DNA from 3 places in the Synechococcus sp. WH 8109 genome. Region 3 is predicted to be linked to each of the others. Evidence: predicted binding sites of a transcription regulator. Region 3 holds the regulator's gene; each other region holds the start of a gene.
The links. Region 3 encodes NtcA, which controls nitrogen genes in cyanobacteria. Its sites were predicted from a motif close to GTANCNNNNGNTAC; they were not measured.

Region 1 (7,850 bases), 1.0 Mb from region 3:
GCCGCTTAGGTCTAGAGTGTCACTTCCACCTCCATCCACAATCGTGTATGCGGTAGTAGGAATTAAATCTTTTAGTTTATTGAATACGAGACTTGTTGTTTCTCCGATATTTGTATCAAATCCATAAATCGTGTCTTCCGTGAAAGCATTGTTTATTCCGAAGCCATATTGGCCGTATAGGTCGTCTAATGCAATCCAGTCTGCCACCATCGGAGTACTTAGATACACCTTACTTGCGTCTATAGAAGTATTATCTGTCTGATCAAAATACGACATCATGGATGATTGCCATGAGTCATTTATGAAATCAGCGTCATATGAATAGTTGGCAGAAAAATTATAATTTCCAAGATGACCGAGGCCTAATGCATGACCTATTTCGTGAAGTGTTGTCTGAAAATAATAGTCTCCGAGGGAGGTGCTCCCGGAGTGCCAACTTGATGCGATATTTATTTCTGAATACGTTACTTCGCCTTCCGAGGTCCACGTTCGCGCGTATGCTCCACTATCATTATCTCCAAAACGAAAATCCGCCCCAGCGGCATTTGTTTTTTGAAAATTAATTCCTAGAGTTGATGCCAGTAATTTGAATGCTTCTTCAATTAAGTTTGAGCGCTCCGATGAGACGCCATTTGAATCTTTAGTATTCCCTGTTGTATTGTAATAAAGATTTGGCTTGGATGCGAGGTTGAATTTGCGGGTGCTACGACCTTGTGCATTCCAGTAGCCGCTTTCAAGATAATTGGCTAATTCATCGAGTGTCCCAAGTGATGCTGCAAAATTATTGGTGCTTTGGCCTCCCTTGACTGTAGTATTACCGTTGCAACATTTACAGGTGCATCCTCTTGAGTGAAGTACTGATGTCTCTATTTTATTTTGAAGCTGATTAGGACGCATGTGGATTTCCCGCTCGTTAGAATTTTGTTGAGATGCCTAATCGTCAACGCATTTAATCTTACGCGCTTATCCAATTTCCTTCAGAGCGAATGGAGGGCAATCCCCGCCTATCTGATGAACCTTCCTGCAAGCATCAGTGAGGTCCATGGATTGACCAAAACCTAAAGTGGTAAAACCCAGCAGCTCCTGCTCCCTCTGCCAGAGCCCTAGAAGAAAAAGCTTGACCCTGCATTGAAGACTTCCCAGGTCTGCTGAGCACACAACACCACCCAAGCCAATCAACATCCAAAGCAAAGCGATGTAACCGCTGTGATCGTGTTTGCTGTGCTCATCGATTGCGTAGGCCACAAACATGGTCAAAGCAGCCATGGTGACGCCGATGAAAAACAAGATCAGATACGCCTCGCCGTCACGCTTGTTGGTCTGTTTGTCTACGTCCAGCAGAGCTGAAAGCAACGCGTGTGGAGGGCGGGGAGCTCAAGATCGGCAACGTCAAACGCAACCGAGCAACAGCAAAGGCTCCCAAGCCCGATCGCATTGCCTACCCACTGGAGATTCCAGAACTCGCAGATGCATCAGGTCAGGCTCTGGCTCAAGTCAGCAGCGGGCTAATCAAGCTGCCGGTCGGCATCCTGAACGCCCAAGACTTCAAAACCTGTGGGCACACCTTCAGGCAATACCTAGATTGTCATCGCTATTGGGCTGCGCTGGTGAAAGCCAATCCTGGGCTCTCCCCATACAGCCTTCGGCATGGCTACGCCTACCGAGGAGCCTTAGCCGGCATACCTCTCAGACAGCTCGCCGCATCTATGGGCCATAACGTGCGAACCCACATGAAGCACTACGGCCAATGGACTGATGAGGCTGGACTAGATGCTGCCTTTGGTGCAGCCAACGTCAAGCTCACTGCATCACAGACCAAGCGTCAGCAGCAGATGCAGCAACAGCAGTAGTCAGCGCCAGATCCTTGCGACGACCCAAGCAAACACCGAGCAAAGGACGGCAAACACGATCAATGGGATGGCCCAAGCCACCAACGTGGTGACCAATGGAGGCGTGCTGGAACTCAGACCCCAGAGCAGCGACTTCATTGCTTCGCTCTTCAAACACCAGACAGGCAGAAGGAACAACGACGGCACAAACAGAGCCGACAGAAAAGCGGTGATGGCGATTCGCTGTGGCCTGGTCATGTCCAAATGATGGCTATCGGACAGGCGGAGGGCAGCGTCTCCACCCCGTCTTCCGCATCGCCTCCGAAGCCTCAATCACGTTGCGCAGCAGCATTTGCCGACGAGTCAGAGCAAGTCGCGATAATGCAGAAATCGACTATGTTCGCTTCGTAGACGACTCCATGAAGGAATCGCGTTCCGTAGCCCGTTGGCAAGCTTCTGCGCGACAGGGCTTCGTTGTAGCTTGCGTAGTCGGCTCGCTGCTCCTGGGGATTCAACCTGTTCACGGACATGGAGACGTGAAAGGGGATGCTGCGATGCCTGATACCAGCAGTGCGGCGGGCCCGCAGATGACGGTTTATCGATCAACGAGTTGCGGCTGCTGTACTCAATGGGGAGCACACATCGCCTCCGCGGGGTTTCGCATTGATGACCATGTCACCGAGGACATGAATGACGTGAAGCAGGAGCATGGTGTCAGCTCTCAACAGGCTTCTTGTCACACCGCTGATGTGGAGGGATTTGTGATTGAAGGGCATGTACCTGCATCTGCGATTCAGCGCCTTTTGAGGGAACGGCCCAATATCCGAGGTCTGGCGGTTCCAGGGATGCCAATGAGTTCTCCTGGGATGGAAGTTCCTGGCGTCGAGGCTGAACCTTTTGAGGTTCTTGCCATTAACCATGACGGAACAACCTCTGTATTTGCTCGTTACTGAGCTTTAGCTGTCCTCAGCCAGCTCAATCACATTCCGCCAATCAGGCCCCAGCTCAGCTGCCAGGTCCTTCTCTAAAGATCTCAAGTACCGCTTCCGCTGCCCTGACTCTCCGCCGACCCAGACCGGAATCTCTTTTGTGTTTTCACTCATGTTCTGAACCTTCCCACAACGAGGAGTTGGTTTGTTGCTCACGGTTAACGCTGCTTTACATAGCGGAAGTTGATCTACATACCAACCACCCCGGATGCTTATCCCTACTCATTCAATTCGGCGCCAAACAACCATCGCTCATAGGAACTAAGCAGCCACCTGAGCATCGAGATCAGAAAGTGCCTTTATATCTACTTCTAACTTATCCAAAAGAGGTTCACAATGCTTGCGTGCACTTGGATCTTGAACGAACTCTTCCCGGTAAAGCATTAATTGAAGGATCTCAATTTCTTCGCTCAGACAATCACGGTAGGAATAGTCCACAACACACTCCAAAAAACGGAGAACTCATCAACCCTGCACGAATTTCGAAAACGCTGTGGTCCACGTAGCGCAATGTCCGGGACTCAACAACACAAACTGTTGCCTTCGTCACACGTCAAGGACGCGGCCACCGTTCTCCAGTATCTCCAGCTGCTCACCCATTGCAGCTGGAGCTTGCAAGTCAAAGCCTCAAGCCAGTTGACGCAGGCGCGATTTATGCGTTGTGGCGCCGTGAAGGCAATTGGGGCTATGACCTCTGCAGAGACTCGCCCCCGAGAGAGGTGGTGGGCTTGGCTCGGATGATCTGCTTCTCATGCACGGCGGATCACCCTGTCTGCGATTCGGTAGTTGGTAACGCGATTCAGCCGAAGTTAGGACGGTTACTACTGAATCGCACCGCACTGGCAGAGCTGGTGGTGCAGCGGAGCTTCAATCGCTCGGGGCTCCGCTTGCCTGGATATTGGATGAGGGCATTGAGCTGAATACAGCCAGAAACGCGCTGTGTATCCATCTGAACGACACAGGGTCTGGCACTGCCCCTATAAAGGGTCTGTAGCAACTGCTACAAACAACGTTCACCTCGCTTCTGCGAGGCGCAGATCACCAGGCCAAGGAACGGGGACCTGGATTTCTGAGGAACCACAAATGACCCTGACCTACCGCGGCCAGAAGTACGACCAGCAAAAAGTGGCTGGCACCTCCGATAAGCCTGCTCTGACCTACCGCGGAGTTTCCTACGCCAAGTGATCAAGGCTTAGTCAGAAGATCACAAGCCCCTGCCTACGGCGGGGGTTTCTTTTTGCCTATTTGTCAGCCCCGAGGTGCTGAAGGAGATGGGCTAAACACACGAAGCGGGGTGACGCAGATTCCTTGAACAGGTGAATAGGCTTCGCAAACTTCCAGCAATAGCTCTCGTGAGCCGTCATCCGAACATCGCCTTCTTCGGTGGCACTGTGGTCATCGCGATCATGGTTATGGCTGCTTTCGCCAACGTCGCCAACGCTGGCGGTTGCTCCTTCAGCAAGTCCAAATCAGCCGAAGCAACAACTGAAGAGATCAAAGGCACAGGCGATAAAAAGGCTGAGGTTGAAGCCTGATGACCGACTATTCATCAGCAATCACTGCACTCATCATCGTGACCGTGGTGATCTCTGCGGCAGTCGTTTACGTCCTGGCTCACCCCACTGACCTGCCTAGATACAAGGAGAACGATCCGAGATCTAAGGAGGACGACCGCTGAACGTCGATCACCATTGGCGTTCCCAGGGGCTGAGAGCCCCTTCTATCGGCTGGGCTCCTGAAACCAGGCAAGGCTGTAAACCCAGGGCTTGGCTTAGGCGTATAGTTTATTTGTAGCAACTGCTACACAACGTTCACCCCTTTCGAAGGGGCGCAGACACTCCAAGCCACGGAACGGGGACTTGGAATTTTCTGAGGAACTAACCATGACTGCTCTTCTCTACAGAGGTCACTCCTACGAAGCTCCAGCAGCCTCGCCCAAAGCTTGTGTCGAGCTGACCTACCGCCGCGAGCACTACAACACCTGCCGCGAAGAAATCGCTCACAATGCTCATCCAATCCTGAACTACCGAGGTGCGTCCTACACCAAGTGATCAGGGCTTAATCAGAAGATCCCTATCCCCTGCCCTCGGCGGGGGTTCTTTTTGCCTGCAAGCGCCGACATGGCAGAAGCTAGTGGGCTCGGCTCTCGAACGAAGCGGGCTGACGCCAGACTGAAAAAAGGAATCAGCTTTTTATGGACGACCGCTTGAAGATCGCTATTAGCGCGGTGCTCATTGCGGCAATGTTTGTAACCGCGGCTGGCGGGAACTGGTTGACGTTCCTTTTCTTCGCCGCCATGGCGGTCATTGTGACTTGTGAAACCATCTAGACAGGCGTCATTAACTGGGTCAATGCTGTCCTTTTAACGCATAGCTCCCAATATCTGAATCGCTGCTTTCGTAGAGCACAACGTTGATCCGATTAAAAGATCCCGAGTGTCTTCTTCTTGCAGTAGGCAGCGCCAATATTCATCCAGCCCGACTTGCAGGCTTTGCCGTTCGTGGGTGCGACCTCGTAATAAATGGGACAGACGCAAGTCGAGCCGAGGGTGTTTAGGTTACCCAGAGGACACTGGTCATGATTTAAAGCCTTAGGTATCTCCTTTTGAGCTAACGCAGAAGGTGTCGCTGATTCGATAATAAGCAGTGCAAAGAGAGCTTGTTTCATGTCCAGATCATCTGAGCAGCTGTATTGAGGGGGCTCCAGATGGTTAATCGCAGAATCACATAGCTGCTCTAGGGGCTACCCCCTGACCCAACGCCACAGGGATAACATCACAGAAGTAGATGAACTGGGCTCCGAGGCTTCATTCGCTCGGCTTCACCCACGTGGCGAAGCTCGTCCACCCAGTCCTGGGCCAGGGGTAGATCGGCCTTGAGTACTTCATGAACTACCTGGTCTCGGCGGTTGCTGCCTCTCTGCTGGTGCTCACGCCAACAATAGTCAGGGCTCAAGAAGTGGAAACAGAGAAGCCACAGGAGCTTCTCTCAAACTTAGCTTTGACTGAGAAAAGCTGTTTTTACTAGAGCACTGAAATAAGCTATTGATGCTATTCAAACTAAGTTCTTTTGGTCATGAGGATTGAAAGAATATCCTCTTGATGGCACATTTGTGCTGCATTGACTGCCCAGCTGAACAGCTTGATGACCAATAGTTGCTTGGAGCATCCAAAGATCGCTACAAAGAAAATTGTTGCAGATTTTCCGTTAATCTTTAGGAACGTAAACATATCTATTCATAGTTTAATTGAATTTTCTTTGCGGAAGGAAAAAATCGTAATCGATCAATTATTTTGGTTTAGCGCTTCAAGGCAAATACCACATAAGCGAGATTTATTCTCGTATTTGCTTTGCAAGCATTTTCAGTGACTCCCTTTTAAATGAACGCCTCTCTCTCTCCAAAATTCAGATTCGGCGCTGAGTATAAAGCGGTAGATTTAAGGTTTATATCTCCGCAGGTAACCGTTGGGCAGAGCCAAGCTGCATTGACAAATCCTGAGTACTTAAGACAATCATGCGCTCAGATGCAAATTCCTGTAGGCCCTCGAGATCATTCTGAATGTCCACATCGGGTGACGACTGATCGTTTGGCTCCATCCGATAGAGAAGCTTTGCATCAGGGCATTGAGGCTGCATATAGACAAGTGTTGGGTAATGCACATGTGATGGACTATGAACGCTGCGGTGTTCTTGAAGCACAATTTACCGATGGACGTCTTTGTACTCGCGAATTCGTTAGGGGTCTCGCCAAAAGTGAAGCCTATAAGTCTCGTTATTTCTTTAAAGTATCTGCGTATCGTGGAATTGAGCTGAATTTTAAGCATTTACTAGGTCGACCGCCCCTTAATCAGCAAGAGATTGCAAATGCAGCTTTAATTCAATCAGCGCAAGGCTTCGAAGCACTAATTGATACCATCATTGATTCTGCGGAATATGCAGAAGTTTTCGGGGATCATGGGATTCCATACGTTCGCTCGTTCACCTCGGCAAGCGGAATGCCAATGCTCAACTTTATCCGAATTGCGATTCTTGAGAAAAATTTTGCGAGCAGCGATCGATCAAATGGGACCGACAGCTTGATTCGTGGCAGCCTTGCCGGTGGTATGGCTATGGCCATTGATGTGCCGCCAGCGCTTGAATTCGTATCTGTTTCTCCTACATGGATTGGAAATAAGCCGCCCGCCGATTATGAAAAGCTGTGGAGAGGCTTGGCTCTCGTAGGTGCTGCTCACCTCGCTGGAATGTTGGTGAATGTGATATCGCAAATGCTTGGGATCCAAGCACTCGACCGTATCCCTGCTATGTTCCTCGGCCTCTAACCGGTCCTCGCTGTGAATGATGGCTATAAACTAATCTTGGCTTGGGACTGTGCTAATTATTCAGTCACTACTACCCATAATGTTTCACTTTTCTTGTAAGAGATTATTTATATTTATCCTTCTTTTCTATGACCTCATCCTTATGCAGGCATGAAGATCATTGGCAAGCCGTGTAGGTGGTCTCAGAATGCTTACTATTTAAATAGAGAATGCATTGAGATGAAAATGTCAACTTCTTTGTATTTTGTGTGGCATGAACCTGTCCATAATCAAAATAAGCGGAATTATATTAAGATCCAATGTTATGTCGCACCCTCATTCTTTTGCAAGGAGATAAGGTGTGGCTTGAAGTAGGCCCTGAGGCAATTAACACAGTAGGTCGTTATTCTTCATCAGCGCACAGGCAGTAACAAAAAAAGGAGGCAGGCCCCTCAGCCCACCCCAAACAGACGCATTGAAGGCATGATGCCTCCTTATGCATTTTGTCTAACTAGGGGCCCTCTCCGAGTAACAAATGCGCCTAATTAGGCATTAATCACTATCCAGATCTCCTCAAGTTTGTTATGAGAATCGTCTTGGCGCTGGCACCACTGCAAACACCTTGGGAGATGAAATCCAGCAGGTTCTCTCTCCCGCGTCTCCCTGAATCTTCAATTCACGATCAGAGGGCAGCGCCTCTAGCCATTTTTCACTTGGCAACAAAATACCAAGTTT
Region 2 (7,850 bases), 310 kb from region 3:
GTACTGCTGTCCGGATGTGGAGGAGCCCCCTGGCCTGCTCACCCTTGAGCAGCAGATTCGCGTGATTCGTGTGGCCACGCGCCTGGGAGTACAGACGTTGCGGCTCACCGGTGGAGAGCCGTTGTTGAGTCGGCGTTTGTTGCCTTTGCTGGAGGCGGTGGCGCAGGCCCGGCGGGATCGTTCGGATCCGATGGCTGGTTTGCAGGCCGTGGCGCTCACCAGCAACGGGGTGCTGTTGTCGGAACCGATGGCGCGGGCGTTGCGTGCCGCAGGGCTGGATCGCATCACCATCAGCCTGGATGCGGCGGAAGGGGAAGCAGCGGCGCGCATGGCTGGTCTCCAGGGTGGTGCCGTGGCTGGTGAACGCCTGGTGCGCCAGGTGCAGGACGGCATTGCGGCGGCCTGCGCCGCTGGCTTTGACCCCTCACGCGGTGAGCTCAAACTCAATGCCGTGATCCAACGGGGGATCAATGACGATCAGCTGTTGCCTTTGGCCGCTTTGGCGCGGCAGCAGGGGATGGAGCTGCGTTTGATCGAATACATGGATGTGGGCAACCGCAACCAGTGGACGCTGGACCAGGTGCTGCCGGCGGCGCAGATGGTGGAGCGCATTCACGCCCGTTGGCCTCTTGAACCGCTGGGTCGACCGCGGGGTGGCACGGCCCGGCGTTGGCGCTATGGCGATGGTGCCGGATCCATCGGTGTGATTGCCTCCATCAGTGAGCCGTTCTGCGGGGATTGCAACCGCTTGCGTGTCACCGCTGATGGGCAGGCATTCACCTGCCTGTTCTCCGCTGAAGGCACCGATCTCAAGCCCGCGCTCGCGTCGGAGCTTCAGCTTGAGCAGGCCATGCGCCAGCTCTGGCAGCGGCGCCAAGACCGCTACAGCGAGGAGCGTGATCCAGGCGCCGCTGCGTCAACCCATGCGGAAATGGCGTATCTGGGGGGCTGAACCGTCGTGATCGTCACCGTTTTTGCGTGATGCCCTCGGTACAACGGGGCAGCTGAAGGATCCCTCAGGATCCATCGACATGTTTGAACTGCTGGCCTACGAGCGCTTCCGCGACACCCCGTCGGTTCGTTTTTTCGACGTCACCGTGGACACCTCGAACGCGCGTGATCTGGTGATTCACAGCGGCCCGGCGGTGTCGCCCCCCAACGACCCGGAGAGCGGAGCGTGGCAGTTCTATCTGCATCCTCATCAGGAAGACAATCTGCTCGCGGCCAGTGGCGGCAGAACCTTCTTCCTGGTGAACCTGGCCTGGGAACAGCCGTTCCACATCGTTCGGCTCGAGAGCGGTGGTGACATCCTTCGCATCCCTCCTGGCACTTTCCACCGGTCGATCTCCGATCCCGATGGTTCCGTCGTTCTGAACCAGGCGGTTCGTGAGGAGGGCGCTTCTCTGGTGCGTGAATTCCGCGTCTACAACAGCGCCGAGATCCCGGCCTTGATGGCAGCCACCCACAGCTCGGCGCCGAAGCCCCAGTTGCACGGGGTGGAACCGTTGCTTCAGGCGGCCTGAACCAGGTTGCGTGAGGAGGTTTCCGTTGCGGAGGCTTCCTCGCTGATCTGAATCTGCCAGGTCAATTCACTGTTTGTTCCCGGGGGGCCGCTGAAGCTGCCGCTCACGGCTGCGGTGAGTTCCGGCTTGGAGGAGGTGGCCAGCACCACATAGCGTTCGTTGACTTCCATCCCGGCACTGGGGTCAAAGCCGCGCCAGCCCGCTCCCGGCAGGTAAACCTCTGCCCAGGCATGCAGGTCGTACTCCTTCGGGGGAGGTTGCTGTAGTTGATAGCCGCTCACAAATCGGGCGGGGAGACCCACCACGCGGCAGCAGGCCACCATCAGCATGGCCAGATCACGGCAGGAGCCGATCCGCTCGCGCAGGGTGCGACCCGCCGGCCAGGCGGGCCCCAAATGGCGTTGGGTGTATTTCACCCGCTCTTGAATCAGTTCAATCAGTTGCTTCAGAAAAGCCAGGGTCTGCTGGTTGCTGCCCATCAGGGCTTCCTGGGTGAGCTCGATGGCTGCGGGTTCGTGCTGACCGTTGGGCAACCAGCCCTCGAGGGCACCCTGCAGGTCGCTGTTGAGCTGGCCTTGCGGGTACGGAAGGGGTGGTTCTAGTCCGTTGAAGCAGCTTTCCAGCAGGGGTGCTGGCCGGGTCTCCACCAGGCTGCGGGCCTCAAAGACCAATTCATCGGTGCTGCCAAGAAAACGCAGCCGTTGGATTTCATCGCCGCTGGCGGCCACCAGTTCCCGACGTTGCTCTGGTTCTGGCAGCACGCTGAGCTGATGCTCCAGCAGGGTCTGAAACCCCTGCCCCCGAGGCCTCAGACACAGGCGATGTTCCCCGAGGAAAACGGGGGCCTCATACCGATACGTCAGGCGGTGAACGATGAGAGCACGCATGCAGGATCGGTGGGGATGGAACGGAGGTCGGCGCTAGTGAAGTAGCGGGTCTGGATCAGGTTGTGGAGTTGGTTGAGGTCCTGCTGAAGCTGGTCAATGGCTTCATGCAGACCGGCTTCGATCAGGTTGTCGATCCGCACATAGCTCCAGCGGGCCAGGAGTTGTCCGCGCAAACAGTCGAGGTCATCCGGGGTGTCTTGGTTTGGCTGCTGCTGAATCTGTTGCAACGTGTCGCTGATGCCCTGCAGGCAGTACCGCACCGAGCGAGGAAAGATGGGGTCCAGCAGCAAAAAGCGGGCCACGGAGGCAGGGCTGATCGCGTGCTGCATGCTCTGCCGGTACATCTGATAAGCCCCCGCTGTGCGCAGCAGGGTGATCCATTGCAGTTCATCCAGCACGCCGCCCACCTCCTCAGGGGAGGGCAGGAGCAGGAAATATTTGACGTCGAGGATGCGGGAGGTTTTATCGGCCCGTTCGATTAGACGTCCCAGCTGACTAAACAGCCAACTCAGATCACGGCTCAAAGTGGTGTCGGTGATCCCGTACACGAGCTGGCAGCCGCGGCGGATGATCCGCAGTTGCTCCTGCACCGGTTCCCGCCAGATGTCTTCGTCGTCCTGCAGGCTCCAGTGCAGATCATTGATCTGCTCCCACATCTCCGTGGTGATCACATCCCTGATCTGCCGTGCGTTTTCCCGCGCCATCGCAATGCAACTCACGATGCTGTTGGGATTGCTGCGGTCCAGCAGCAGGAAGCGCACCACCTGTTTGGGCGTGGCACCGGGGTAGGCCGTATCGAAGCGGTGGCGATCCCCCGTCACCTCCACCAGCGGCAGCCACGGTTCGGCGCTGCCCGGAGGACAGTCCAATGCCATCGCTTCACTCACTTCCAGAAAGCGCGAGATGTTTTCGGCGCGTTCCAGATAGCGGTTGATCCAGTAGAGCGAATCGGCAACGCGGCTCAGCACGGCACAGCCTCCTGGGCTTGCGGTGCTGCCATCGTTTGATCGTCGACGATCCAGGTGTCCTTGCAGCCGCCGCCCTGGGACGAATTCACCACCAGCGAGCCACGCTTGAGGGCCACGCGCGTCAGCCCCCCTGGACTCACCCAGCTGCTTGCGCCGCGCAGCACATAGGGGCGCAGATCCACGTGGCAGGGGTAGAGCTCTCCGTCACTGAGGGACGGCACTGTGGAGAGTTGCAGCGTGGGCTGCGCGATGAAGTTGCGGGGATTCGCACGGATCTTTGTGTCGAAGTCCGCCAGCTCCGATCGGCTGGCCTGGGGGCCGATCAGCATTCCGTAGCCGCCGGCTTCCGCCACCGACTTCACCACCAGTTGCTCGAGGTGTTCGAGCACATAGCGCTGATCGTCTGGCCGGGCACAGAGGTAGGTGGGAACGTTCTCGATGATCGGCTCCTCATCGAGGTAGTAGCGGATCATCGCCGGCACGTGGGCATAGATCAGCTTGTCGTCGGCGATGCCGGTGCCAGGGGCGTTGGCGATGGCGACCCGTCCTTGCCTTAGCACCTCGATCAGGCCCGGCACCCCCAGCATCGAGTCCTTACGGAACACGGTGGGATCAAGAAAATCATCGTCGATGCGGCGGTAGATCACATCCACGGGTTCCAGGCCATTGGTGCTGCGCATCCACACCCGTCCGCCTTCGCACACCAGATCGCGCCCCTCAACCAGGTGAATGCCCATTTCTTGGGCCAGATAGCTGTGTTCGAAATAGGCGCTGTTGAACACCCCGGGCGTCAGGATCGCCACGCGGGGGGTGTCACTCCAGGGCGCCAGGTCTTGAAGGGTGCGCAGCAGATGGGAGGGATAGTCGTCGATCGGTTGAACGGCACGTCCTTCGAACAGGCCAGAGAACAACCGTTTCATCACCCGACGGTTCTCGAGGAAGTAGGCCACCCCTGAAGGACAGCGCAGGTTGTCTTCCAGCACCCGCCAGGTGCCCTTGCCGTCGCGGATCAGGTCGAGCCCGGAGATGTGGCACCAGCGGTTGAGGGGCAGGCTGATGCCCTGCATCTGAGGTCGCCAACCGGAGGAACTTTCCACGTCTTCCCGTGGGATCACACCGTCGTTGAGGATCTGCTGGGGGCCATAGATGTCAGCGAGGAAGCAGTCGATGGCTTCCAGGCGTTGCAGCAGTCCCCGCTCCAGGGTGATCCAGTCGCTGCGGCCGATCAGCCGAGGCAAGGGATCGAAGGGGAGAATTCGTTCGCTGCCTTTGAGCCCGGAATCGTTGAGGCGGAAGGTGGCGCCGAGGCGACGCAGCAGCTGGCTGGCTGAGGCATGGCTGCGGTTGAGCTCGGGCAATCCCATCTGCCCCAGTGATGCGAGTAGTGGGGCCAGATCGGCGCGTGGTGTGGCCGTTTCACCGCAGAAATATTCGTCGAAGCCGACCGTCGGTTTGTAGTCAGTGAACATCCTGATCGCACAAGCCAGACGTATCCAAGGCGTCGCCCCACTCCACTTCGGGTGGTGGTTGCTACACATTCCGCAATTTCAGGCAAGAGGACGCTGGTCACCTGTTGTTTGGGTATCCGTAGGCACCTGAATCGAGGCCATGGGGCCAAGGGCAGGGTGCCTCCTTTGCTTATCTGTTTCTGGAGTTCAAACGCTCTTCGCCTTGGATGAATTGCTCTGGGCGCGTCTGATCTTTGCCCTTGGTGCCGTTGTGACTGCGGCGACGGTGGTGATGATTCTGCGCGGACACCTGTATTGGAACCGCAGGGGGTCGACGGATGTCCGCTGACTCGGTTCCCTTCCTTCAGCCCGGGATCGCCTGGGCGTTGGTGGTGCTGTTCTCTGTTCTCTGGGTGGCGCTGGGGATTGCCTGGGGCCGGCGCGGTCAAGGCAATGCTGATGACTACATGCTGGCGGGGCGCAACATCGGGCTTGCCCTGAGCACGGCCACGTTGATGGCCTCCTGGGTCACCGGCAACACCACCCTGCTCGCCCCTGAATTCGGCTACAAAACCGGCCTCTGGGGCATGTTCAGCTATGCCCTGGCCGGGCTTGGCCTGATTCTGTTCGCCCCCCTGGCCTCGCGGATCAAGCAGTTGATGCCCAACGGGCGCACCAGCGGCGACTTCATTCGCCTGCGCTACGGGCGTCTGGCCTGGTGGGTGTTCATGGTGATCACCGCGATCTACACCCTGGGCTTTCTGATGACCCAGGCGATGGGTGCTGGCCTGCTGCTGCAGGCGCTTTCAGGCTTTGATTACCACGTGGGAATGGTGGTGGTGATCGGTGTCGCCACCGTCTACACCCTGTTCGGCGGGATGCGGGCCGTGATCGGCACCGATTTCATCCAGTCGCTGTTGATCATGGTGCTGCTGGCGGTGGTGGCGGTGCTCGCCTTCCGTCAATTCCCGATGCCTGAGGTGCATGCCTCTTTGGTGGCCCGGCATCCCGATCGGCTTGATCTGCTGCTGCCGGCGGGCTTGTTGATCGCCTGGAATTCCGCCCTCTTTTCGATGGGCGAGGTCTTTCACAACAACATCTGGTGGTCCCGGGTTTTCGCCAGTCGGCGCTCGGTCGTGATGACCTCTTTTGTTTTGGGGGGCATCGCCTGGATGAGCGTGCCGATGGTGACGGGCTCCATTGGCCTGGTGGCCCTGGCCCGTGAGTTGCCCCTCGAGCAGGTGAACATGGTGTTTCCCGTGATGGCAGCCGATCTGCTCGGGGCCGGCGGCGCGGCCCTGGTGTTTGTGGTGGTGTTTGCCTCACTCACCTCCACCCTCGATTCGCTGCTGGCATCCACCGCCGATCTGTTGGCGGAGGATGTGTACTTCCGCCTGTTGCGGCCTCAGGCCAGCGACCTGCAGCTCAAGCAGGCGGCGCGGCTGATGGTGGTGGGACTGGCCGTCGTCACCCTGGCGCTGTCCTGGCCACGGCTGGATTCGCTTGCGTCGGTGCTGTTTTTCACCGGTGCCCTGGTGGCATCCACGGTCTGGCCTGTGGCCTGCGGTTTGTACTGGCGTACAGCCAACCGTACGGCTGCCATTGCGGCCATGCTCGCCGGCAGCGTTGTGGGCCTGCTCGCCTATGTGCTGATCGCGCCTTACTGCGCTGCTGTGTTTTCGGCGGCCGTGTCGGCGATTGTGATGCTGATGGGCAGTCGGTTCTGGCCGGAACGCTTCGACTTCACCTTGTTGCAGGAGGAGGGATGATCCAAACGCTTCCTTTGATGGCCGGCCTTGTTGGTCTGTCTGGCTTTCAGTTTTTGCTGGTGGCCAGTCAGTTCGCCCTGGTGCTGTCGGTGCTCGTGTTGCTGCTGATCTGGTGGGTGGAGTGGCGCAATGGCCGGGTTTGGTGATGTCTCCTTTAGCCGTCCACCCCAGCACAATCCTTTCCGGATCTTTGCTTAAGAAGCTGCTTCTTCGTGGACGCAGGAGTGTGGTTGTTGTTACCGGTGAAAGATGTAGTTCCTGGCTCTAGCACTCGGTCTGGCAAACAGGGTGTTGATCCGATTCCGCTATGGCACAGGCCAAATCAGCAGTTGTGGACGCGTCGTCGGTCCAGATTCGGTTTGAGCCGATGGGGCCCGATGTCTATGGGCAGAACCAACCTCAGGAGCTGTTGGCTGCGATTGCCGAAGACGTTGAGCCTTTGAAGGATTTGGTGGATCAGCACGTGGTGTCGATCCAACCGTTTCGCCCCGAGGCTTTGTTGCAGGTGTTTCGCCTGGCGGCGAAGTTTGAAAGCAATCCAGATCGCTATTGCCGTCACAACACGCCACTCACCGGCAAGATTCTGATCAACGCGTTTTACGAACCAAGCACCCGCACCCGGCTGTCTTTTGACAGTGCCTGGCACCGACTCGGCGGTACCTCCATCAACATCACCGACAGGGCCACCACAGGGATTGCCAAGGGCGAGTCTCTCGAAGATGTCGCCCATATGTTCAACAACTATGGCGATTGTGTGGTGCTTCGGGATAGCGATCCCGGTGCCGTTTATGCAATGACGTCCACCCTTCGGATCCCGATCATCAACGCTGGAAATGGGATCGATGAGCATCCCACCCAGGCGATGGCCGATCTCTACACAATCTTTAAGTGGCGGCCCCAGCTCGCTGAGTTGGACGTGGCACCCGCAGATCGGATTCGCATTGGGATCGTCGGGATTCCCTCGCGGATGCGAACGGTTCGCTCCCTGTTGAGGATCCTGGCCAAATTCCCGCAGACGGTGGACGAGGTGGTGGTGATTCACGCCCCCGGGTTGGAGCCGGATCAGCCGCTGTTCGACCCAGGACAGTTGGAGGAGCTTGAAGCGTGTGGGATGAAGGTGCGCTCCAGCACCGACCTGCAGGCTGAAGTGCCCGACTTGGATGTCATTTACATCAACGCCATCGCCTGGGTGGGCGATTCCTATGAAGTGCACGGCGGAGGATTTCGCCTCACCCGCGACATGCCATTCAAGCCG
Region 3 (7,850 bases):
TCTGGCAACTCCAATGGGACCTCGCCCGCGAGGCATTTCTGGCTGGAGATTGGGATCGTGCCCGCACCCTGCTGGAACGCCCCGATGAGGATGGCCCCCTCCCACCACCATTGGAGACGCGGCGGCTGTTCTGGTTGGGGCTTAGCCACAAGCAACTCGGCGAGACGACGAAGGCAGAACGCACCTGGCGCCGCCTGATCGGGGTCTTCCCCGGGGGCTACTACCGATGGCGCGCCATGGAGCAGCTGGATATGGCCGAACCCCTGGCGTTGCGATCCCCAGACCCGCAGCAGGAGCCACCAGCCTGGCAACCGCTCAACAGCCATCACCGCCTGGTAAATGAGCTTTGGCGCCTAGGCCAGGTGCACGCCGCCTGGGAGGCCTGGCAGGCCCAGGCCGATCCTGCCGTCCCGACGCCACCCGAGGAACGTCTCGCCGAAGGCAGGCTGCGCCTTGCCGTCGGGGACACCTGGATGGGACTGGACCAGCTCTGGTGGCTCAGCCTCCGCTGGCGTGAGCCGAGCTGCCATCAACGGACTCTTCTGCATCGCAGCCAATTCCCTCGCCTCTTCGAAGCTGAGATACAGACAGCGGCAGAGCAAGCAGGCATTCAAGCCAATCTGCTGCGAGCGATAGCCAAACAGGAATCACGCTTTGCTCCTGGTGTCGTCTCCCCTGCTGGGGCCGTAGGGGTGATGCAATTGCTGCCCTCTACGGCCACAGAGATGGCTGACGCACCAACCAGTACGGCAATGCTGAAGGATCCCGCCGACAACTTCGAACTGGGCGCGCGCTACCTCAACCACCTGCTGGAGCAATGGGAGAACGACCCCTTTCGCAGCATTGCCAGTTACAACGCCGGGCCTGGTGCTGTGGCCTCTTGGGCGCAACCCACGGATCAAGTCGACGATGAGCTCTGGGTGGAACGCATTCCCTACCCGGAAACACGCTTCTACACCAAGAAAGTGCTGGACAATCTGCTCGGCTACCTAGGCGGCAAACAATCGTTCTGCAAAGAGAGTGGCGGTGGGGTGGGGCAGAAGCGTGCCGGCGACGATGCCAGCGATCACGACCAAACTCATCAAAAGCAGGCAAATCCCGGCGGCGGGCAGAACACCGATGCGGATGAGATCGAGCCTGGCCAACAGCACGGCTGAGGCCAAGATCAAAACGTCGGTGAGCACATTGAGCTTCAGCAGGTAGATGCCACCGGTGATCACCACCAGCAGCGTGACCACCAACGTCATCACCCGGCTCGATGCCATCAGCAACGACACCTGGCGCAACAGCAGATCGGGCATGGTGCAGAAGACGACAACCACCTGGGTCTGAAGCAGCACGAAACCCCAGAACCAGGCCGCACTCACGCCATAGGGAGACGTGAAGGAGGGCTGAACAATCTGCCAATGGTTGCCGAGCACAACCGCAACGAGAAACAGCACCGTCAGCAACGGCGCACGAACCGGAAGGCTCAGCAGTCGCAGAATTGGCATGGAATCAAGGTAGCGGCGGCCTCTCGAAGGAGCTGCCAGAGTGATCGCTGCGGTTGACGTGCGATGACAGGCACCCCGGAGTCTTCGCCCCTGGGCATAGCGCAGCGATGGGTGCTGGTGCTGATTGCGGTGGCTCTGGCCACCGGCCTGGTTGTCCTCCGCGGTGGCATTCAGAGCGAAAGCCCGATGGAGCAGCTGGCGAGACGATCCCTCGACCCACAAACAGCGTTAACCAACGGCCGCCCAACGCTGATCGAGTTCTACGCCGATTGGTGCCAGGTCTGCAGAGAGATGGCCCCTTCGATGCTGGATTTGGAGAAGCAATCGCGAGATCGACTCGATGTTGTTCTGGTCAACGTCGACAACCCCCGTTGGCAAGATCTTGTTGATCGCTACGACGTCAACGGCATTCCCCAGTTGAACCTGTTCAACGCTGAGGGGGAAGCCAAGGGGCGATCCCTCGGTTTTCGCAGCGCTGAGGAGCTCCAGCTGCTCACCACAGCACTGCTTGAAAATCAGCCGTTGCCGGCCTTACCTGGCGTCGGCAACATCAGCCAGCTGCTGACGCCCCCCTCTGCGAACAAGGCGATGGCAGGGGCCTCGAGCCCAGCCAACGCGGGGCCCCGCAGCCATGGTTGACACGCCTCGCCATGATCACCACAACTCGTCACTCTGACGCTCCCATGGACCGCTTTCGGGTCGATCTGATCGCAGCTACGCCGAACCCGCAGCAATGCGTGTACGCCGCCATGCATCAGGACTACAGCGAAGGATTCGTGGCCGAAGATCGTGCCAACTGGCCAGATGAGCAGCGGGCTGGAGAGATCTGTGTAAAACGCCTGCTGTCTGGAGAACGCGGCCACTACGGCCCGATGGAGCATGCGCAGATCGTGCTGAACGTGGGCTGGTTCCCGCACTCGGTGATGCAGCAGGCCCGCACCCACCGGGTTGGAGTGAGCTTCGATGTGCAATCGATGCGTTACACCGGTGAACGCATCTGCCGTGCAGCGGATGGAGCCCTGGACCTGGAAGAGGTGTTCTATCTGCGGCCCATCGGTATGTACAGCGATCGACAGGGCAAGAAATACGCCTACACCGAAGCATTACGCCAACAGGATCTTGATCTCTGCCGGAGCGCCGCAGAGCGCTACAGGGATCTGCTCAGGGCCGGCTTCGCCGAGGAGCACGCCCGCGGCATCCTTCCCTTCGACTACCGCCAGCATTTTGTGGTGAGCTTCAGCCTGCGAGCGTTCCTGCACTTCATGGATCTGCGGGCCAAGCTCGATGCCCAGCTCGAGATCCGCCAGCTCTGTGATCTGATGTGGCCCCACATGGTGGAGTGGGCCCCTGAATTTGCAGCCTGGTACTCAAAGAGCAGGCTGCACCGGGCGCGTTTGGCCCCCTAATCAGGAGAGAACTAGACCTTGGCCAGCGTCACCCGTTCCGGTTGGTGCTGGTACTTGCCTTGTCGATCGCTGTAGGTCGTCGAGCAGGGATCACCCTCAAAAAACAGCAGCTGACAGATGCCCTCATCGGCATAGATGCGGCAGTCAGCACCGGAACTGTTACTGAATTCAAGGGTGAGGTGACCCTCCCAGCTCGCTTCTGCCGGGGTGGTGTTCACGATGATTCCAAGACGGGCATAGGTGCTCTTGCCCAAGCAGATCACGGTGATGTTGGGGGGAACGCGCAACTTCTCCAAGGCCACACCGAGGCCATAGGAATGGGCCGGGAGAATGAAATAACGCCCGTCTTCATCCTCATGAAGGGGAGTGGGTTCGAGGTTGGCAGGGTTGAACCGCTTGGGGTTCATCACCGTGCCTGGAACATGCCGGAAGATCAGAAATTCCTGGGGAGAGAGGCGTAAGTCGTAGCCGTAGGAGGAGCAACCAAAACTCAGCACTGGCCGCAGCTTCTGCTCCGGCTCCAGGTGACGGACCAGACCGCTCTGGAATGGCTCGATCATTCCCTGCCCGGCCTGTTCGGTGATCCAGCGATCGCACTTGAGCATCAGAAACCTCGGCGCAACTCCGTGACTTGATCTGCCATCTCCACCACACCGGCGGGGATGGCAGGTCCAGTGATGATCACATCCATCGAAGCGGGCCGCTGCTCAAGGGCTGCAATCACGTCCGCTTCATCCAGGTATCCGAAGGCCACTGCCAGGCCGATTTCATCCAACACCAACTGGTCAAGATCTCCCTGGATCAGATGCTGGCGGCAAATGGACCAAACCTCAGCCACCGCCTCCGCGCCACCTGGATGCCCCGGCGAGGAGAGGCAGAGGGGAACTTGCGGCCGCAGCCAGACAAGGCCTCCGCAAAGCTGCACCCGGCCGGCCGGTCCTTGCTGCACACCCCCTTTGAGGAACTGACTGATCAGAACACGACTGCCCAAGCCGGCAGCTCGCATGGACTGGCTGAGCACACTGGCGAAACTACCTCGATAAGGCGCCGTATGCACTTGCAGCTGCCCTTCGGGAGCCACCAGATGTATGGGTGGCGAGTTAGAGACGTCAGGCAAGGGCCTCAGGCCCGCCCGCTGTAAGGCCTGCTGATCCCGATCCAGGGAATTCTGGAAGGATTGGGGGTCGGCGAGGCTTGTGGTCATCACGGAAGCATCTGTCCGGGCGACCCCGGCAAGACCTTGAATGTAGCGGCGAGATCACATTCCACAAGGGGATTGACACCACCCATGGTGTTTGGACAGGGCGAGAACCAACCGCCTGCGAGGCTTGACGAACTGCACACCACCGATGAGTCAATCCCCTGAACAACGCACTGATGGCCGTCGCCCGCAGCAGTTGCGACCGTTCTCGGTGAACTGGAATCCCATGGGGTTTGCCTTGAGCTCTCTTGTGGTTCACACCGGCCGAACCGCTGTTCTCTGCAGCGTTTGCTTGGAGGACAAGGTTCCCCGCTGGCGCAAGGGAGAAGGGTTCGGATGGCTCAGCGCCGAATACCGGTTGCTGCCAGGATCCACCCCACAGCGGCAATCACGGGAGCTGATGAAACTCTCGGGTCGCACCCAGGAAATTCAGCGGCTGATTGGCCGAAGCCTGCGCGCCGTGATCGACATGGAGCGCCTAGGGGAGCGCACCTTGCTGATCGACTGCGACGTGATCCAAGCGGACGCCGGCACCCGGACGGCCTCGATCACCGGGGCTTGGCTCGCCCTGGACCAGGCCTGCCGATCACTGGTGGACCAAGGAGTCCTGGAGCAATCGCCCCTGATCGATCAGGTGGCGGCGGTATCCGTGGGCTTGGTTGATGGCCAGGCCTTGCTGGATCTGGACTACAGCGAAGACAGCCGTGCCGAGGTGGACCTGAACGTTGTGCAGTCCGGCGATGGCCGTCTGCTAGAAATCCAGGGGACTGCGGAGGGTGCGCCCTTCAGTCGCAGCCAACTCAATGAGCTGCTGGATCTAGCAGAGCCGGGATTGACATCCCTGATGCAGGCGCAACGCCAGGCCTTCAACGAGCACAGCAGCGTTACGTAATAACCGCTACATGGCCGCCACCGCCGGCTCCGTAACTTCGCTTCAACAGGGGGTTGTCATGACCAGTAGCCGAGGTTTCAGCCGATACGCCCCGCAGATGGTGGCTCCAGCTCCCAGCGCAGAGCCCGCCAACCGTTCTCTGTTGGAGATCATCCGGGATCTCGATGGCGCCAGCAGTGAACTGGTGGATCGCAACAAGACCATCTTCTTCCCCGGAGATCCCGCAGAACGGGTGTATCTGATCCGCCGGGGAGCCGTTCGTCTATCCCGCGTCTACGAATCAGGAGAAGAGATCACCGTTGCCCTGCTCCGCGAGAACAGCCTCTTCGGGGTGCTGTCGCTGCTGACAGGTCAACGGTCCGACCGCTTCTATCACGCTGTGGCCTTCACCCGGGTCGAAATGGTGACGGCACCGGCGACCTCCGTAAAGGCCGCCATCGAAGCAGACACCAGCGTTGGCCTGCGATTGCTTCAGGGTCTCTCCAGCCGGATTCTGCAGACCGAGACGATGATTGAAACCCTCACCCATCGGGACATGTCATCCCGGCTGGTGAGCTTCCTGCTGGTGCTTTGCAGGGATTTCGGAGTAGCGGATGAGCTGGGCATCACCATCGACCTGCGCCTGTCCCATCAGGCCATCGCTGAAGCAATTGGCTCAACACGCGTCACAATTACGCGTCTGCTGGGAGACTTGCGTCAGTCCGGTCTGGTTCAGATTGACCGCAAGAAAATCACGGTTCTGGATCCGATCGCGCTGGCCAAGCGCTTCAGCTAGGCCTGCCATCGCACGACTTGTGCAGCCATGAGCGGCTGGGCACTGATCCTGGTTCTGTTGGTGCTCGGGGGTGTGCTGTCGACCCTGGGCGACCGCTTGGGCAGCCGTGTCGGCAAAGCGCGACTGAGTTTGTTCAGCATGCGCCCACGGCGCACCGCCGTTTTGATCACGGTGTTGACCGGCAGCCTGATCAGCGCACTCTCACTTGGCCTGATGCTTCTGGTGAGCCGGCAGTTGCGGGTGGGCCTGTTTGAACTGGATGCCCTGCAGGAGAAACTCCAGGACAGCCGTCAACAGCTGGAGGCAGCCGAGCGGGAACGGGACAAGACCCAAACGGAAACCAAACGGATCGTCATTGAGCTCGAGCAATCGCAGCAACGGGCCAACACCCTGCGCCTCGAACTGGCTCCTCTTCAGAAGGAGCTGGCCCAACTCGAAGCCGAACGTGAACGCCTCAGCCAGGACATCGCCTCACGCGATGCAGACATCCAGCGCACGGAAGCAGAACTCAACAGCGTTCGCAGCCGCATCCGTGCCGGTGAGCAGGAACTCAAAGAACTGGAACGCAATCTGGTCGCCTTGAGGCGTGGATCGGTGGTGATCAGCAGCGGACAGACCTTGGCAAGAGCAACTGTTCGACTCGATGCCCTGGACCAGGCCAAACAGGCTGTCGACAGGCTGTTGCAGGAGGCCAATCTCAACGCCTACCGGAAAGTGCGACCTGGCGAAGCACCCGAACGCCAGTTGATCCGCGTTCCGCGCAGCGATGTGGAACGCCTGCAAAGCATCATCCGCAAACCGGAGACCTGGGTGATCTCGCTGCGCTCAGCCACCAATGTGCTGCGGGGTGAAACAGCGGTTTATGCCTTCCCCGAGGTGCGTCCGAACCGTCCGGTGACCCAACGCGGAGATGTGCTGGCCACCACCGCACTGCAACCGGGTGAACGCACCCCAGAGGGCATTCGCACACGGTTGAACCTTCTCCTGGCCTCGGCCTATGCCGAAGTGCAGCGGCGGGGATCCCTGACCGAGGGCCTTCAGTTCGATGGATCAGCCCTCTCCCAACTGGCCCAGACCCTGATGGAAGGACCCAGCCAAAGCGTGGTCTTGGAAGTGATTTCCGCGGGGGTCAGCGACAGTGCCGATCCTGTCGTCGTCACCATTCAGGCCTCCCCATGAAACGGGTGGCCGTTCTCGATCCAGGCCGCTGCAAATGTGGTCTTGTGCTGGCCGATCTTCAGCTCGGTCTGGTGCGCGAAGGGCATGTACTAGCCCCGGAGGCCGTCGAACCCTGGCTGGAGCAGTGGAATCAAGACCAAGCTCTCGACCGCATCCTGATCGGCGATGGCACGGGAAGCCGAGCCTGGATCCAGCGACTGGAACGGCTGGGCCATCTCACCGTGGTTCCGGAGCAGGGAACAACCCTGAGGGCAAGACAGCGTTATTGGGCGCTGTGGCCGGCTCGAGGTTGGCGACGGATGCTGCCGGCAGGACTGCGCATTCCACCGGTGGATCTGGATGCTGTTGCAGCTTTGGTGATGCTTGAGGAGCACCTGCAATGTCGCCTGAAATGGCCGGAGCCTGCTCCCACGTTCTCGCTCAGAACCTGGCCCGGACCATGAAGGTGTAATCACCCCCCGGTTCCAGCCTGTAATCAGAACGCACCAGAAACCGTCGCAGGGCATCCTCAATCAGGGCACGTCCCAGGGACGGCTCCACCACAAGTTCGCCGCGATCAAAGGCCCAGGAAAACTGCCACTCAAACCCTCCAGCAGAAACTTCACCCTCCACGCACTTGGCTTGAAAACACTGTCGGAGCACCCGTAAATGGGCCGTTGTCGCCGGAAGTGCCGGCATCAGTCGACCGGCTCCAGGTCATAGCGGAAGCCGTTGATCCAGGTTCCAGCGCGCTCAAAGCTCTGGCGCTGAAGACGTTGAATCCCATCCAAAACAGCATCAAGAACAGCGCCGACACATGGTTGCTCCGCCTTGCTGAACGAACCAAGAACATGGGACACCGTTCGGGCGCGGCGTTCGGCAGGGTTCTCAGCCGGCGCACCAATGCCGATTCGCAGCCTCGGGA

Region 1: the regulator NtcA is predicted to act here: its motif matches at 4,609-4,622, upstream of Syncc8109_RS11780 (DUF4278 domain-containing protein).
Region 2: the regulator NtcA is predicted to act here: its motif matches at 4,960-4,973, upstream of Syncc8109_RS11015 (circularly permuted type 2 ATP-grasp protein).

The regions. Positions count from the first base shown of each region.
Region 1 is NZ_CP006882.1:1,287,401-1,295,250, reverse strand. It holds gene Syncc8109_RS07080 (Ig-like domain-containing protein) at 1-897, opposite strand, end outside; gene Syncc8109_RS11345 (hypothetical protein) at 964-1,353, opposite strand; gene Syncc8109_RS12900 (hypothetical protein) at 1,608-1,850, shown strand; gene Syncc8109_RS12340 (hypothetical protein) at 1,918-2,097, shown strand; gene Syncc8109_RS11790 (DUF411 domain-containing protein) at 2,384-2,782, shown strand; gene Syncc8109_RS12335 (hypothetical protein) at 3,080-3,256, opposite strand; gene Syncc8109_RS11785 (DUF4278 domain-containing protein) at 3,902-4,003, shown strand; gene Syncc8109_RS07060 (hypothetical protein) at 4,171-4,353, shown strand; gene Syncc8109_RS11780 (DUF4278 domain-containing protein) at 4,702-4,869, shown strand; gene Syncc8109_RS13080 (hypothetical protein) at 5,013-5,147, shown strand; gene Syncc8109_RS12895 (hypothetical protein) at 5,240-5,485, opposite strand; gene Syncc8109_RS07050 (phycobilisome rod-core linker polypeptide) at 6,390-7,136, shown strand.
Region 2 is NZ_CP006882.1:2,046,438-2,054,287, reverse strand. It holds gene moaA (GTP 3',8-cyclase MoaA) at 1-952, shown strand, start outside; gene Syncc8109_RS11030 (hypothetical protein) at 1,032-1,523, shown strand; gene Syncc8109_RS11025 (transglutaminase family protein) at 1,511-2,410, opposite strand; gene Syncc8109_RS11020 (alpha-E domain-containing protein) at 2,383-3,378, opposite strand; gene Syncc8109_RS11015 (circularly permuted type 2 ATP-grasp protein) at 3,372-4,847, opposite strand; gene Syncc8109_RS11010 (sodium:solute symporter family protein) at 5,165-6,595, shown strand; gene Syncc8109_RS13120 (hypothetical protein) at 6,613-6,741, shown strand; gene Syncc8109_RS11005 (aspartate carbamoyltransferase) at 6,903-7,850, shown strand, end outside.
Region 3 is NZ_CP006882.1:246,148-253,997, reverse strand. It holds partial or broken gene Syncc8109_RS13140 (transglycosylase SLT domain-containing protein) at 1-857, shown strand, start outside; gene Syncc8109_RS12765 (hypothetical protein) at 990-1,493, opposite strand; gene Syncc8109_RS01235 (thioredoxin domain-containing protein) at 1,557-2,132, shown strand; gene thyX (FAD-dependent thymidylate synthase) at 2,177-2,899, shown strand; gene dcd (dCTP deaminase) at 2,911-3,504, opposite strand; gene Syncc8109_RS01220 (cob(I)yrinic acid a,c-diamide adenosyltransferase) at 3,504-4,103, opposite strand; gene rph (ribonuclease PH) at 4,249-4,992, shown strand; gene ntcA (global nitrogen regulator NtcA) at 5,051-5,767, shown strand; gene Syncc8109_RS01205 (DUF3084 domain-containing protein) at 5,795-6,946, shown strand; gene Syncc8109_RS01200 (hypothetical protein) at 6,943-7,389, shown strand; gene Syncc8109_RS01195 (DUF3146 family protein) at 7,367-7,624, opposite strand; gene pth (aminoacyl-tRNA hydrolase) at 7,624-7,850, opposite strand, start outside.